Regions from separate parts of the Paenibacillus sp. FW507-14B1B genome, predicted to be linked through region 1. Evidence: riboswitches for the same ligand, from Rfam matches in the RefSeq annotation. Region 1 holds a riboswitch; the other holds the start of a gene.
What was found. A riboswitch is a leader RNA that binds a small molecule or an ion and turns the genes downstream of it on or off. The one in region 1 is predicted to bind thiamine pyrophosphate.
Positions count from the first base shown of each region.

Region 2: it holds a riboswitch for thiamine pyrophosphate, as region 1 does, so the genes downstream of both, tenA (thiaminase II) here and AC3WJJ_RS19190 (thiazole synthase) in region 1, are expected to answer to the same signal.

Region 1 covers NZ_JBYSWS010000004.1:86,339-94,454, forward strand. Annotated here, with positions in the region: gene AC3WJJ_RS19175 (hypothetical protein) at 1-442, shown strand, start outside; gene AC3WJJ_RS19180 (lytic polysaccharide monooxygenase) at 825-2,324, shown strand; gene AC3WJJ_RS19185 (methyl-accepting chemotaxis protein) at 2,563-4,287, shown strand; TPP riboswitch at 4,408-4,515, shown strand; gene AC3WJJ_RS19190 (thiazole synthase) at 4,717-5,487, shown strand; gene thiH (2-iminoacetate synthase ThiH) at 5,502-6,614, shown strand; gene AC3WJJ_RS19200 (thiamine phosphate synthase) at 6,630-7,232, shown strand; gene thiS (sulfur carrier protein ThiS) at 7,229-7,429, shown strand; gene AC3WJJ_RS19210 (thiazole biosynthesis adenylyltransferase ThiF) at 7,456-8,116, shown strand, end outside.
Region 2 covers NZ_JBYSWS010000005.1:284,583-292,698, forward strand. Annotated here, with positions in the region: gene AC3WJJ_RS22485 (helix-turn-helix domain-containing protein) at 1-402, opposite strand, end outside; gene AC3WJJ_RS22490 (DASH family cryptochrome) at 541-1,992, opposite strand; gene AC3WJJ_RS22495 (hypothetical protein) at 2,089-2,538, shown strand; gene thiE (thiamine phosphate synthase) at 2,641-3,309, opposite strand; gene thiD (bifunctional hydroxymethylpyrimidine kinase/phosphomethylpyrimidine kinase) at 3,306-4,133, opposite strand; gene thiM (hydroxyethylthiazole kinase) at 4,130-4,966, opposite strand; gene tenA (thiaminase II) at 5,010-5,705, opposite strand; TPP riboswitch at 5,846-5,949, opposite strand; gene AC3WJJ_RS22520 (helix-turn-helix domain-containing protein) at 6,013-6,231, opposite strand; gene AC3WJJ_RS22525 (sigma factor-like helix-turn-helix DNA-binding protein) at 6,183-6,539, opposite strand; gene AC3WJJ_RS22530 (DUF4127 family protein) at 6,870-8,116, shown strand, end outside.

The DNA.
Region 1 (8,116 bases):
AATTGCTGCCGTTGAACAGCTTGAAGCTAGAACACCTGAAATAAAGAAATGGCTGCTGACCAAGGGCTGTGAAAGTACGGTTCCGAGCGAGTACTTAGCCTATATGTGTGCTATCAAAGGGGAACTTGCCATAGCACTATACGAAGAGACGATCTCTAAAGATCTTTACGATGGAATAGGACTTATCATTCAGACATTACTACACGAAGATATAGAGCCTGACATTGAGGAATATTTATTTGAAAATGCGGTTCTTTTTCGCTTCGTGAACCATGCGCGTATCCACTGCACAACGCTTGAGGATATGAATCCCCTTATGACGATAAATGAATTTTTAAATCATGAAGAAATATGGGTGGAACGATCTGAAGATGGGTGGAAGCAACAGGAGCGCATTTCGATTCAACAAGTGCTTCAGCCGATTCTAAATGATCTAGCCTAATTTTTCTGGTTTGTTTAAGGTATTTATGCCTAATCGATTCAGCCCCAAAGGACCCTGCATCTCAAAGAAATCGGATAGGCTAAAATGATCAATTCATTCAAAGAGGTTTGTTTTCAAGACTTTTACTGGTTCTAATTGCCTCGTTCATATAGAAGGGGTTTTATATCCAATGACCTTGGTCAGGATGCTGTGATAGGCTCAATAACTTATAAAATAGAATAAATTCATAGGCGGAAAGATCTAATATCATGATTGGATTATGATATAATGTCGACACTATTCTACATAATTTTCAAAGACTACTTCTAGCCTATACTCAGTAATCTTAAATGTGGGTAATATGATACAAAGGTATGAAAATTATGGAATAGGGAGACGGATCATGATTAACCCACATTTTACTCTTAGCTTACCCTCCAAGGTAACAAAACTTCTGCTAGGCTGTTCAACTTTTTTACTAGGACTGTTATTCTTCACTTTATTTGCAGACAGTGCTTCCGCTCATGGTTATATTGAGTCACCCGCAAGCCGTGCTTATATGTGTAAGCAAGGTGAAAATACGAATTGTGGCGCTGTTCAATATGAACCACAAAGTATTGAAGCCATTGGTAACTTTCCGACTACAGGACCTGCAGATGGAGAGATTACCGGTGGTGGTATTTTTAAAGAGCTTTATGAACAAACACCAGATCGCTGGAAGAAAGTAACCCTACAGACGGGTCTTAACACATTTACTTGGAAACTAACAGCTGCACATGCAACGGACAACTGGAAATATTACATTACAAAAGCAAATTGGGACCCTACCAAACCGATCGGACGGGACGATATAGAGTTGTTCTGCTCATTTGATGACAAAGGGGCGAAGCCGAACCCTTCGACTTCACATCAATGTAATATTCCTGCGGATCGTACAGGATATCAGCTTATCCTTGGCGTATGGGACATTGCTGATACTCCTAATGCTTTCTATCAGGTTATCGATGCTAATATCGTGAGTAATGGCGCAGCGCAAGGTCCAACCGTACCTGCGAATGTGAGCTCCGTGAACAAAACAGAAACAACGATAACGCTAAAATGGACGGCTTCTACAGCTCCAACCGGAATCGCAAAATATGAAATTTACCGTGATGGGGTACTCGTTGGAACTTCATCAACGAATACTTATGTAGACAATGGTCTTACTGTGAATACATCCTATGTGTATACCGTAAGAGCAGTTGATAATGCAGGAGATAAATCTCAAGCTTCTCCAGCTGTAACGATTGCAACATCTGCCGCAGGTAATGGTGGGGACGATACTAACACATACCCGGCATGGGACGCTTCTAAGGTGTATCTGGGTGGAGCCAAAGTACAATTTAACGGTGCCACCTATGAAGCGAAGTGGTGGACACAGAATGAAACGCCTGGCAAAGCACAAGTATGGAAGTTAATTGGTGATGCTGGTGCTGGTGCTGGACTTGCAGCTCCTACAAGTGTTCATTCCATGAAAACCACATCGACAAGCGTGTCACTCATGTGGACAGCTTCACTGGGTGCAACGCAATATGAAATCTACCTCAATAATGTTCTGCTAGGCATGTCGACATTAACTGCTTATGAGGTAACGGGGTTATCCTCGGGCACATCCTATGTGTTTACCGTTGTAGCTGTTGATGGTGCTGGCGTTAAATCAGAAGCGTCAACTCCTTTTCATGTGAAGACCGCAACCGAAGACGGAGGAGCGGGTGATAACGAAACTCTTTATCCAGAATGGGATGCTAAGAAAGCCTATGTGGGTGGAGATAAGGTACACTTTAATGGTGCGACCTATGAAGCGAAATGGTGGACATATAATGAGCTTCCTAATAAAGCAGACGTATGGAAACTAGTAAAGTAAAATCACATGATATCTTTATTTAAATTAGAAAGGCATCCAAGTTACGGGTGCCTTTTCGCGTTATCTTCCGCAAAATAGCTATTCATTATTTCATATGAAATGCCGATATTATATAAATTAATGTGCTTTAAAGGTAAGTGAAAAGAAATACAAATCGTTGTAACCCCCTCTTCTACTGAAGAGTGAGGGGCTTTTTTGCATCATGAGGATAGAACAATTTGAAAACGAGGTGTGCAACATGAGATCTACTATCCAGAACAAGCTTAAATTCAAAATGACGATTGGAAGGAAGCTAATCGGCTCTTTCCTCATTATTGCTCTTTTGTTAGGGGTTACAGGTTCTATAGCTTCTGTGTATCTAAAGAAAATAGATACCCTGTATACCGATGTTGTCGATAGACGAACTATCATTTTATCGAATGTATTAAATACACAAGTAAATATTTCAAAGGAAAATAGTTTGATTCGAGCATATATCATTACAAGTGACGAATCTTTTTTAGTTAAATTAGAGAAGGCTTATGCGGATGCAAGTCAGTTAATTCAGGAAACAATCCCATTAAGCCAATCGGCCCAATTTAAAAAGAGCTTGCAAGAACTTGATCAAGGAAACCAAGAGTTTAAAGAAAAATATGATGAATTGATACAAATGATTCAATCGAAGAAATCATCTGATCAGATCTTGGATTATTTTATTGCAGAAGTATTTCCACGCGGTATAGAACTTGACCCGATGGCTGAGAATCTGGCAAACGAACAGTTAAATGCGATGAAGGAAGCAAGTGAGGAAAGTACACAGCTTGTCAATCATGCCGTTACCAATGTGGCTGTAGTTAGTATTTTTGCTTTTGTATTTGCTGTATTGTTCGGTTATATTTGTTCACGAATGTTATCCAAACCGATAGTAACTATAGCAAAAGCGGTAGAGGAAATTGCGTTAGGTAACTTAACAGTTGAAGATATCAAGTTGAAGAATAAAGATGAAATCGGAGTATTGGCCCATTCATTTAATCAGATGAAAGATAATCTCCAGAGATTAGTGCACAAGATTCGTATTAGTTCGGAGCATGTAGCATCTTCCTCCGAGGAGCTTACCGCAAGTTCAGAGCAATCCAGCAAGGCATCCGAAGCGATATCGATGACGATTCAAGAAGTATCCACAAATGCGGAGATGCAATCTCGAAATGTAGATGATAGTCTCCAGGCTATTCACGAAATGTCCTCTGGCGTACAGCAAATTGCTTCAAATGCACAAATGACATCATCTCTTACGATAGCAACGGCTCAAAAAGCTTTAGAGGGTAATCAGTCTATCCAGTCAACCGTTAGCCAGATGGATTCGATACAAAACACGATGCATCATTTAGCTAATGCTGTAACAGAGATGCAGGAGCAATCGAAAGAAATTGAAATGATTGTTGATGTAATAACAGAAATCTCAGCTCAAACGAATCTGCTATCACTAAATGCGGCTATAGAAGCTGCCAGAGCAGGGGAACAAGGACGAGGTTTTGCAGTGGTTGCAGGAGAGGTTCGAAAGTTAGCGGAACAATCTTCCCAGTCGGCTGGGCAGATTGCAGAGTTGGTCACAACAATTAATCAGCGTACATTCCAACTGGTAGAGAAGACGGAAGCTGGAGTGAGGGAAGTTAGCGATGGAATTCAAGTCGCACATTCAGCGGGTCAACTATTCGAGTTCATAAAAAATGATATCGATGAGGTCTCTAATCAGATTCAGGAGATATCGACCGCTTCACAGCAGATCTCTATGAATACGGAACAAGTCGTAGATGCGATTGGGTTCATATCAGAGGGCTCCAAAACCGTTGCAGCAGAATCACAGAACTTAGCGGCATCGACGCAGGAGCAACTGGCTTCTATGGAGGAAATTACATCTTCTGCATCATCGTTATCTAATATGTCAGAAGAGCTGCACAATTTAATTGAAAAATTCAAAATCTAAAATGAATCATCGATGTTCAGTATGAAACACATGGTTGACGTCACAAAAGGGTAATGTTACCATTACCCTAATTTCATAAAGAGTAAGCTCTATGTGTTACATTCACGCATTGCTTACTTGGAAGTCCACTAGGGGCGCCTGTTATAGGCTGAGATAAAGCGATTTCGCTTTGGTCCCTTTGCACCTGATCTGGGTCATGCCAGCGTAGGAAAGTGGTAACGAATTCAATCTTTGTGTGTTCATGAATTCAGAACCGTTCTGTGCTGGAACGGTTCTTTATGTATTTAACCGTTCCTCCATTAGAACCGGGCTCTATTCATCTACCCCTAGTGACTTCCTTATATGACATAAGGAGGTCTTTTTTGTGTTCAATTAATGAGGGAATAGAAGGGCGTAATCATTGATCACACACGAACTAGGAGGAGAACAATGAAGGATATACTTGAGATTGGCGGCGTAAAGCTGACCAACCGACTATTGGTAGGAACGGGGAAATATGCAGACCACAAAGAGATGAACGCAGCCATTACGGCTTCTGGGACACAGGTCGTTACCGTTGCTGTAAGAAGAGTTGATCTGGACGGTTCCGAGGAGAACATTCTGAATGACATTCCTGACAATGTACAGTTAATGCCCAATACTTCAGGGGCAAGAACGGCGGATGAGGCTATACGTATTGCAAGATTAGCAAGAGCATGCGGGATGAGCAATTGGATTAAGATTGAGGTTATCTCGGATCAGAAATACTTGCTTCCGGATAATGCGGAGACGATTAAAGCAACGGAGGTGCTAGCTAAAGAAGGCTTCGTTGTTCTTCCTTACATGAGCCCTGACCTCATGGCAGCTAAAGCCTTGGTGAATGCAGGTGCTGCTGCTGTAATGCCGCTCGGAGCGCCAATTGGCACAAACCGAGGCATCCGAATGAAAGAGATGATCCAGATTCTAATAGATGAGATTTCTGTTCCTATTATCGTGGATGCAGGGATCGGTAAGCCATCCGAGGCAGCGGAGGCAATGGAGATGGGAGCAGATGCGGTATTGGTCAATACGGCGATAGCTACAGCGAAAGATCCAGTTGGTATGGCGCAAGCTTTTGACTTGGCCGTGAAGTCTGGGCGCATGGGGTACTTGGCAGGACTTGGGCGGATGTTGAGTGGCAGAGCAGAGGCCTCGTCCATTCTAACTGGATTTTTGGACTAAGAGGGAGAGATGAAATGAGCTTTTATGATATATACACCCAAGTCAAAGAGTGGCCGTTCGAGCGTCTCACGCAGGCTGTAAGTAACAAGGATGTAGAGAGAGTCTTAGGGAAGGATCGGCTAACCAATGAGGATTATTTGACGTTATTGTCTCCTGCGGCAGAACCTTATATAGAAATCATGGCACAACAAGCACATGAGCGAACCGTACAGCATTTTGGCCGAATCATTCAATTATATCAGCCTCTTTATTTGAGCGATTACTGTGTGAATACTTGTAAGTATTGCAGCTTCAGCATAGATAACGAGTTCCCAAGGCGTAAGCTGACGATGCTGGAGGTGGAGCAAGAAGCTAGGGCAATAAAGGCTAAAGGAATAAAGCAGATCATTCTGTTAACAGGGGAATCTCGCATTCATTCTTCAGTACAATATTTGAAGGACTGTGTGGATGTATTAAAGCATCATTTTGCTTCTATTGCGATTGAAATTCAGCCGCTGGATGTGCCGGATTATCAGGAACTCGTGAATGCAGGAATTGACGGTCTCACTGTATATCAAGAGGTTTATGACGAAGAGACCTATAAGGATATACATGTTAAAGGACCGAAACGCAACTATCGTTATCGCCTGGATGCACCGGAGAGAGGATGCCAGGCAGGGATGCGAGCAGTTAATATCGGAGCGCTACTCGGGCTAAGCGATTGGCGAAAAGAAAGCTTCATCACAGGGCTTCATGCAGCCTATCTACAAAATAAATACTTAGGGACTGAAATCTCCGTATCCTTTCCACGGATGCGCCCTCATGCCGGGGAGTATCAGCCAAGTGTCATCGTCACGGACCGAAATCTCGTGCAAGCTATGCTGGCTCTTCGCCTGTATCTGCCGAGAGCCGGTATTACAATTTCCACGAGGGAGGAGCCTAGATTGCGGGATCATCTTATCCCACTCGGGGTTACTAAAATGTCCGCTGCCTCCAGCACGGTTGTCGGTGGTTATTACAATCCGAGTGCAGAGGAACCCGCCCAGAGCCAATTTGAAATCTCAGATGAACGATCTGTAGCAGATATTAAGACTCTGCTCAGGGAAAAAGGGTATCAGCCTGTCATTAAAGATTGGCAAATGGTATAGCGGGGAGCTTATTCAGTGGAAATTCATTTGATATCAAGTGGAAGGCAAGCTTTGGATCAGTTTGCTTGTATAGCAAGCAAAGTAGAACCATACGTCCGTTATATCCATCTGCGTGAAAAGTCACGCACAGCCAAAGAACTTATGAGTGGAATTCATCATCTAACAGATCAAGGGGTACCGTTATCTAAGATCATCATCAATGATCGCGTCGACGTTGCCCATGTATCCGGGGCATGTGGTGTGCAGTTGGCTTACCATAGCTTATTACCTCGTGAGGTGAAGAAGAAGTTCCCCGCGTTGAAAGTTGGACGCTCTGCACATTCTCTAGAGGAAGCCAGGCGGGCTTGTGAGGAAGGAGCAGATTATATCTTGTATGGACATATTTTTGCTACCGGATCTAAGCCTGATCTGAAGCCAAGAGGACTTAAGGAGCTAACTCGTATCGTTGATGCTCTAACTGTCCCAGTCATTGCGATTGGTGGCATCAAGCCAGAACATGTGGCCGCTATAACAGCAACCGGTGCTAGCGGATTTGCCGTGATGACTGGAATTACAGAGGCACGTGACCCTCTACTTGCCATTCAATCTTATCTGGAAGGGAGGTCTTTACAAAAATGATTCAGGTAAATGGTAAAACAGCAGTACTTACCGAAGACATACATACCGTTTCCGATCTACTTGTGCATTATCAGCTTAACCCCAAGCTTGTGATCGTTGAGCAGAACGAGCAGATTGTAGAGAAGGAAGCGTATGAGATTACGATAGTTCAAGATGGAGACAAGATCGAGCTCGTACATTTTGTCGGTGGGGGCTGAGTTCTAGCTAAGAAGAGAGGGTAAGCATGGATCAAGAACGTTATTCAAGACAATTGCTGTTCAAGAAGATTGGCGAAGAAGGACAGCGTAAGCTCATGAATGGACATGTGCTGGTCATTGGTGCAGGCGCACTCGGTACAGGCAATGCTGAGATTCTTGTCCGAGCAGGCGTAGGCACGATGACGATCGTAGATAGAGATTATGTAGAATATAGTAATCTTCAGCGTCAGCAGCTCTATGCTGAAGCCGATGCCACAAATAGATTACCTAAAGCTGTAGCGGCGCGGCAGCGATTATTGGATATAAACTCAGAGGTCGATATACGTTCGTATGTTATGGATGTTACAGCTAACGAATTGAAGCAGCTTGTATCTGGTGTCGATTTAATTATAGATGCAACCGACAATTTTGAAACACGCCTCGTCATTAACGATATTTCACAGAAATACAATATCCCATGGATCTATGGGGCGTGTGTAGGGAGTTATGGCTTGAGTTATATGGTTGTTCCCGGAAAGACGCCATGTTTCAACTGCCTATTAAATAAAGTCCCTCTTGGCGGAGCCACTTGTGATACGGCAGGTATTATTGCCCCGGCCGTTCATATGGTTGTAGCTTATCAGACAGCGGAAGCAATCAAATGGCTCACAGGCGATCATGACGCACTGCGTAGTGAGCTTGTTTCAT
Region 2 (8,116 bases), on a different contig from region 1:
CACAGCCGCCGCTGCCTGCATGCCTTGATTGAACAATTCTTCAGCCGTATCAAAAAGCGCCGGGATATATGAGAGATTGTCCATCATTAGCCGAACAACCTTCTGAATATATTCGAGCTTGTCCAATTCCGCGCAACGAGATAAGAACGGCCTCAGCCTCCGCCAATTGGGTGATTGATCAAAACAATCATTCATATACAGACCATAAAAACTTCCTTCAGGAAGCCCCATAGCAGAGACAATGAGATCTAACTGCTTCATTGCAATAGGTCTTGTTCCCTTGAGAATAGTACTTATCGTCCCTGAGTTAACCTTCGACTTATCTGCAAATTGGTTAATCGTTAACCCACTCTTTCTCAGGTAACTCTCCAACTCTGATCGAATCGTGGTTGTATGTATCAAATCAAACAACCTCCAGAAAGACATTCATGCCCTTAAATACAAATTTTAGTATAAAAGTTTAATAAAGTAATCGTCTTTTTAATTATTATATATGTTAGTCAGTCTTAATTCTACAATTAAATCCAAATATCACCATACTTAATTCATCCTTTGTCTATATCTCTGAACAGACTCTGACCAATCGATGATCGGATATGGATAATGCTCTCCTAACATGAGTCCGTACTCTAATTGCTCGAATAATGAAAAGGTAGGAATATCATAAATACGCTCAGAAGGAACGCTCTTAAGTTCTGGAATCCAATGTTTCGCATACTTCCCGTTTGAGTCATATTCCTTCCCTTGCTTAGTAACATTAAATAGCCGGTAAGGCCTCGAATCATTCCCCACTCCAGATGTGTAACACCAGTTTCCGTAATTAACAGAAACATCATAGTCTAGTAGACAAGACTCAAACCAAGCTGCCCCCATACGCCAGTCGACTCCCAGATTTTTCGCTAGGAAGCTTGACGTGATCTGTCTACCTCGATTAGACATCCAGCCGGTAGCCCGGAGTTCGCGCATATTCGCATCCACTATTGGATAGCCTGTTTCCCCCTTCATCCATGCCTGAAGTAGATTAGAGTCCGTCGTTCCATGAAACGGGGTGCCGCTTAATCCACTTTGAGCAAAAATACGGTTACCGTTTTTCATATGAACATACCAAAAGAAATCCCGCCACAGCAATTCTGACTTAAACATTTTCGTAGACGAATGAACGCCACGCTCTGCCTCATAATCCTTCAGGCTCCAGTATACATACCGAGGAGACAGGCATCCAAGCGCAAGGTATGGTGAGAGTTTGGAGGAATCATCTCGCTCAAGCAATCCGTTTCTTGTATCTTGATATTGTTGTAGAAAGTTCTCTTCATAGAAATAATACCGAAGCCGTTTGCGACCTTCTGCAGATCCTCCACGGATAAGCGATATACCCGAAGCTAGTGATTTATTCGTTGGAATCGCAGATAAACCTAGCTCAGCCTCAGTGGGAATACGACCTTCCTCCACGTCGACGAACGCACTCCCCTTCATGGGTAGTGGTAGTAGCTTTCGAATATAAGCGGGTTCTGATTGCAGAATCTGCTTCTGAAACGGAGTGTAGAGGTCGGGAAGACGTTCCACAGTAAATGGCAGGTCCTCTGGATGAATAAGACTATGACCGTAATAACCGTGAAATGTGCAGCCCGTATTCACCGATCTAACAAGCTGCTCTACGGTGGTTTCCTCACTCCCCAGTTCTATATGGTAATGAATCGCTTTAATTTCTAAATTGGATATCAACTGAGAGATAATTACCTCTGGTTTACCCATCCTCACGATGAGCTTAAAGCCCAGCTTATTCATATTGCGACGCAGCTCTGCTACACTTTCGATTAAGAATTGTGCGCGGTGTATCCCGGTCTTCGAAAAGCCAAACTCGTTCATTCCATATTCACGCGGATCGAAACAATACACACCTACAACAGGAAATCCTGAAGCCGCTGCGCTTAATAATGGGCCGTGGTCGTGAACACGTAGATCTCGACGGAACCAGACCAGTGAGCATTTCATCGTAATGGATCACCTCTTGTATAATACAAAAATAAGACTTCACATAAATTATACAATCATTATACAATAATGTGGTAAAAGGAGGCATGATTTGCAATGCGTCAGGATAATAACCTTCTCCGTATCATCTGGTCAGGTTTAGTAGCAGGCATTTTATTAGGATTGTTCCTGAAATTCATACAAAGTATCACTTCGTTAAAAGTTTATACACTGCTTCTGAATGTTGATTACATCCCCTTACTTAATCAGCTGACATTATCCGAATTCGTAGAGTTTTTACTTCACCTGATCATTTCTGTTCTTCTTAGTGGCGTATTTGTTATCTTTCTTAGACACAGAAACTTCTCTTGGCGTAAAAATATAAGCTTGGTCTCCCTATCATGCACTGTTATCGGATTGATGTTATATTTAACAACCTCTCTGTCCGAACGGACACCATCCCTTTACGATCCAATCTCCCTACTCATCTGGTTAATTGGTCATCTGTTGTATGGCATAATCTTAGGTTATCTGCTTTTTGGATTATCTCAGAAGGCATCTAAATAAACGAAGCATATTAAAATGATTCGATTCAAATAAAAAAGTTCACCTGATGCTATATCAGCCTCAGGTGAACTTGTATTGTTCATTATTTTCACTGGCACTCTGTTACTGTAACGAAGAAGAAACGAGCTTCCTTCTCATTCCCTCCACCGCAGCACGCACCCTTTTCGCATGCGTTATCGCAGATATAACGGCCACACCATCCGCGCCTGCGTCGATAACTTCTCCTACACGCGCTTCAGTAATCCCACCGATTCCAACGATCGGAAGTTCTATACCAGCTGCACGCAGCTTGCGTACAATCTCCGGACCTTGTACTTCCTTCGCGTCATCTTTTGACTGTGTTGGATAGATCGGTCCCACACCGAGATAATCGGCACCTTGAAGAATGGCTAACTTGGCCTCTTCCACAGTATGAGCAGACACACCTAGAATTCGGTTCCCGATTCGCTCTCGAACAGAATCTGCTGAATCGTCATCTTGACCGATATGAACGCCATCTGCACCCAGTGCAAGCGCTAGCTCCACATCATCGTTCACGATGAACGGCACACCCGCTTGGCGGCAACATGCTTGAAGCTTACGGGCGAGGGCTAACCTCTGTTCACCGCACAGCGCACCCTCACCTTTTTCACGGAACTGGAATATACTCACGCCACCAACTAGCGCCTCTATTAATACCTGCTCTGGATCTGACAGGCAGTTCACACTTCCCATCACCAAGTACATCCGAAGGGATTCGCGCATCGTGGAAGGCGAAATTCTTCCATTCATGAGGGCACCTCCTGATGCCGACGTCGATAGGCAAAATGATTCGTTGGACCATGCCCCTGCCCAATATTCAGCCCATCCTCGATCGCTGCTTGAATGAACGCTCTACCCCTCGTAATAGCTTCCACAGGAGACATGCCCTTTGCTAATCCTGCGGTAATAGCTGCCGAGAAGGTGCATCCTGTTCCATGCGTATGAACCGTGTGTACCCGCTTGGCCTTTAGCTCCGTGAACAGGGTCCCATCATAGATAAGATCAATGACCTTATCTTCTTCATCCGCAGCATGGCCCCCCTTAATCACCACAAGCTTCGCTCCTAGATCACGAATACGTTGCGCCGCTTCACGGCGATCCTGCATCGAACGTATTTTCATCCCCGCTAGCACTTCGGCTTCCGGAATATTCGGGGTAACAATGAATGCCAAGGGAAGCAGTTCCTCCTTCAGCGCCTGAACCGCTTCTGCCCGAAGCAGCTCTGCCCCACCTTTGGCAATCATCACCGGGTCGACGACGACATGCTCCCATCCGAACTTCCGAATTTGCTCGGCCACTGCGCGGATGAGAGGCGGGCTAAACAGCATTCCTGTCTTGATTGCATTCACGCCAAGATCTAGTCCCACTGCGTCAATCTGCTCCGCCACCGCTTCCGGAGGAAGTGGATAAACCCCATGAACACCCAAGGTGTTCTGTACCGTTACCGCAGTAATGGCAGACATCCCGAATACATCAAGCTCTTGAAATGTCTTGAGATCCGCCTGAATACCAGCCCCGCCACCGCTATCTGAGCCTGCAATCGTTAGCGCTCTTGGAATCATCGTATGACTCATCGTTTATCACCTGTTCCAGCTACCTCTACTTCTCGGATCTCGGAAAATCCTGACAGGGAACCGGCATGCAGCTTCGCTAATTCATCTAGAAAAGCAACTTGAAAGCTACCTGGTCCAACATCCGAGGTGAGTTCTGCCGCGCGAGCAGCAGCAGCTCCATAGAAGGCAAGACCTGCTGCGCCTGATAACATAAGATTCGGCTCTATGGCTGCAAAAGCCCCTAATACAGAAGTTAATAGACAACCCGCTCCGGTTACTTTTGTAAGCAGCTCATGTCCACCACTTATAACCCGTACGGTCGTACCATCCGTGATGACATCCTCTTCTCCCGTAATGACAACCGTTGTCTTCAACTCCTGTGCTGCTCGAATGGCTAGACTCACATGACTTTCACCCGCACTGCCACCGCCATCCACGCCTTTAATCTCCCGCGATTCGCCGACAAGATGAGCAACTTCGGCCGCATTTCCCCGTACAAGCGAAATCTGAACCTCCTTCAAAATACGCAGCGCTGACTCCGTTCGAAACGTTGTAGCTCCGGCACCTACAGGGTCCAACAGGACCGGAACTCCATGCGCATTCGCTGAACGTCCCGCGATAATCATGGCATCCACCAATTCACGAGACAATGTTCCAATGTTCAGCACTAGCGCCCCTGCAATTTTTGCCATATCGGCAACCTCATCGGGTGAATACGCCATAACAGGGGATGCACCTAACGCATAAAGACCATTTGCCGTAAAATTAGTCACCACCACATTCGTCATATTATGTACAAGCGGTTTATGCTGCTGCACCTTCCCTAGTAACTCGGAAACCTCTTTATCTAACATCACACTCATCAGCCTCACTTTGTCGTTATGATGATGGAATACACTAAGAATTCACAGAACAGATCGCCTGCATCTGAACCGGCCACTCTTCCTGACGGTAAGCCATATCCCAGAACAAATACTCTAGCTGACAGCTAAGCATGAAATGCTCGGTCATGCGTGAACGCTCAGCAGCCGTGGCCTCCAAGGCCCAAGCATCGAGTTCATTGCAGAATTTAATGGTCGCACCATCCGCACGGTTGCCATAGAATGTGATCCATTCATAGAACGGGTGAGACTCATCTGGATTAACTTCCTTCATCAGCTTTTGCCCAATCTCAAGATACGTCCAAGGACAAGGTAGCAGCACCGCCATAATCTCACCCAGACTTCCTTCGTGAGCCACGGTCAACATATGGCGTATATAATGATGTGCTGACGGAGCCAGCGGATACCCCTGCATATCCTCATACCTAACCCCTGCTTCATGACAAAAATTCTGATGTGGATGTACCTCGCTATGTAGAATAAATGATATCTGTTCATTGAATACAGCAATCTCTTCTCTTGTCGTGCACTTAGAAATGGCAATCCCATAAATCCGCATGTATGCATTCAAATACTCATAATCCTGTTTGATATAATGAACCAGCTGTTCCTTCGTTAGCTTACCTTCTGCTATTCCTCTCACAAAGGGATGTTCAAATATGGCCTGAAAAATACCGTCCGCCTGTTGACGGAGCTCTTGTGTGAAACTCATAAGTCTTCCACCTCCAATTTTTTTGAAGAGCAGAAAGTCCCGTAAGAGTAACCACTTTCAGTAGACGCCAAAAAAAGCCGCCCCGAAAGCTGGAGCGGCTTCATCTATTTCAATCATTGCATAAGGATAAGGCAATAATGATATGACCGACTCCACTTTCCTACGCTAGTATGAACTAGATCAGGTTCAAAGGGTCCAAGATACTCTCTTGTCTCAGCCGCCAACGGCTCCCCTAGTGGACTTTCTATTCTATTGTCAATTACTGTACACAGGATTGGGATAGATGTCAAACGAACAAACTCCTAATCTATTCCTCCCCCTCTTTAATATACGCCAATAGCTCCATTACAATTTCTGCTACGGCATCCTCTTTCGGTAGTTGGATAAATTGACTGGCTCTCACAATATCCTCCTTAAATAAATCGATAAGCTGTATCATCGCATCTGGATCATTGTCCTGCGCTGCTTCTAGCAATGCTAGAAACTCACGGTCTGTGATAACTGGTTGATCATTCTTCGTTTCCATCGGTTCACCGCCTGTTGACTTATATTCAGCTCGCGTGCTACTTCGGATTCCGTCTGATCCTGTATGTACAGTTTATAAATAATGATCTTGCCTTGAGGGGGAAGTGTATTTATCAGCTGTTCAACCAACATTCTGTTCTCAGCTTGATCTGTAAAGTTCACTTTCGTATACATGCGTTCAAGATCATAGAAGGTACACTCCCGTTTCTTCAACGTCTTAGCGCGATATTGAATCCTCCAGCCAATCCGGTGGACCTCTCCCTGAACTCGCTCAAAAGCCGTCTGACCTGTATTCAATTCTTCATCCACTCCATTCTGTTAAGTTGCAAAGATAGACAATCAACACCAAAATATAAGAACACTTGTTCTGTTTATTCTATACAATACCACTTTTTATGGTGTTTGTAATGTTGATTTTATGAATTTTCTAAGGTCATTTGAAAGATGTTCTATATAGAAAATGATTATTTTTCAAAAAAATAATTCTAGTGGTTGTATTTCTTATGTAACAATTACCTATATAGGTGAAGGCACCTAACAATAAAGAAACGAGATGAACTTGGGAAGAGGTTCATCTCGATTCTTCACTTCCCTTTTGTATACGGCCTTTCATACTATAAATGAGGGAGTTGTATGGATATGAATATGAAAAAAGTTCTGTATGTACCTTTAGATGATCGACCGGTAAACCTAGATGATGTGATTGTTCAAGGAAGATCCGCTGGCATTGAAGTGATTACGCCATGCTTGGAGGATATCAAGAACCGAATGGATTCTCAGAAGACCGCTTCAGACAACACACTCCTGAGCACATCTTCGCCTACATTCGGTAACACAACCAACATTCGCAAGTTCATTCTCGATCATGCAGCAGAGGTTGATGGCTTTATTATCTCTGCAGATATGCTCGCGTATGGAGGACTAATTGGGAGTAGAAGATTGCGTACCAACGGCGGTTCAGCCTACCCAGACTATGATCCTGCAACAACCCACTTACTGGATACCATTCGACTGGTAAAAAAGGCTCATCCTCGCAAACCCATGTATGTGCTTGACACCATTATGAGGCTCGCTACCACAACGTATGTAGAGAATGTGTTCCAGAATGCTTACGATGAATCCCGCAGTTTCATGAAACAACCGAGGAAGAGCGTAGATGAGCTCAGTGAAATTTTAGAAGGTTATGATACGAAACCTGATGGAACTCCTTATGAGGAAACGGTCACTTTTAATAAAGAGCATTACTATGATGCTCGCAGACACAAATTCAAATCGAATGTGTACATTCTGGATCGATTAGCACAGTTCGATTATATTGACTTCCTGGCCATCGGTGTGGACGACTCTTCCACCCAAGGTGTTCAAGCGAATGAAATCGATTATGTAGAAGGAATGATCACAGAATCTTTTGGCGGCGAGAATGGTCAAAGTCCTGAACGTGCGATTATACTGCCAGACGCGGATGGTTTAGGGCATTCACTCATGGCCAGAATGGCGCACGAACTGTTACGTGTAGATGAGAAACCGAAATATTCCGTGCTTTATTTTGGACGAGATGGATCTACAATTATCAACCCATATGAGTACATGAGTGTACACCAGAATATTCAGCATCATGTTGATATCATAGGCGGTCAGCTCGTCGAGGACTCCCCGGAAGTAAAAGTTGATGTGGAGATTATTGCGATTACAGATAAGGACGAAGTACCGAACGCGGTAAGCCGAATTGAAGTTAATGGATTGAATCAGATGCCCACGGTCGTCATTGATTTCGTAGGTGGAGGTGCGGCGAATGCAGTCGTCACCGAAGCACTGCTCGAAAGTTCATATACAGGACAGATTCTCGGGTATAGTGGATGGAATACAGCCGGGAACAAGATCGGTAT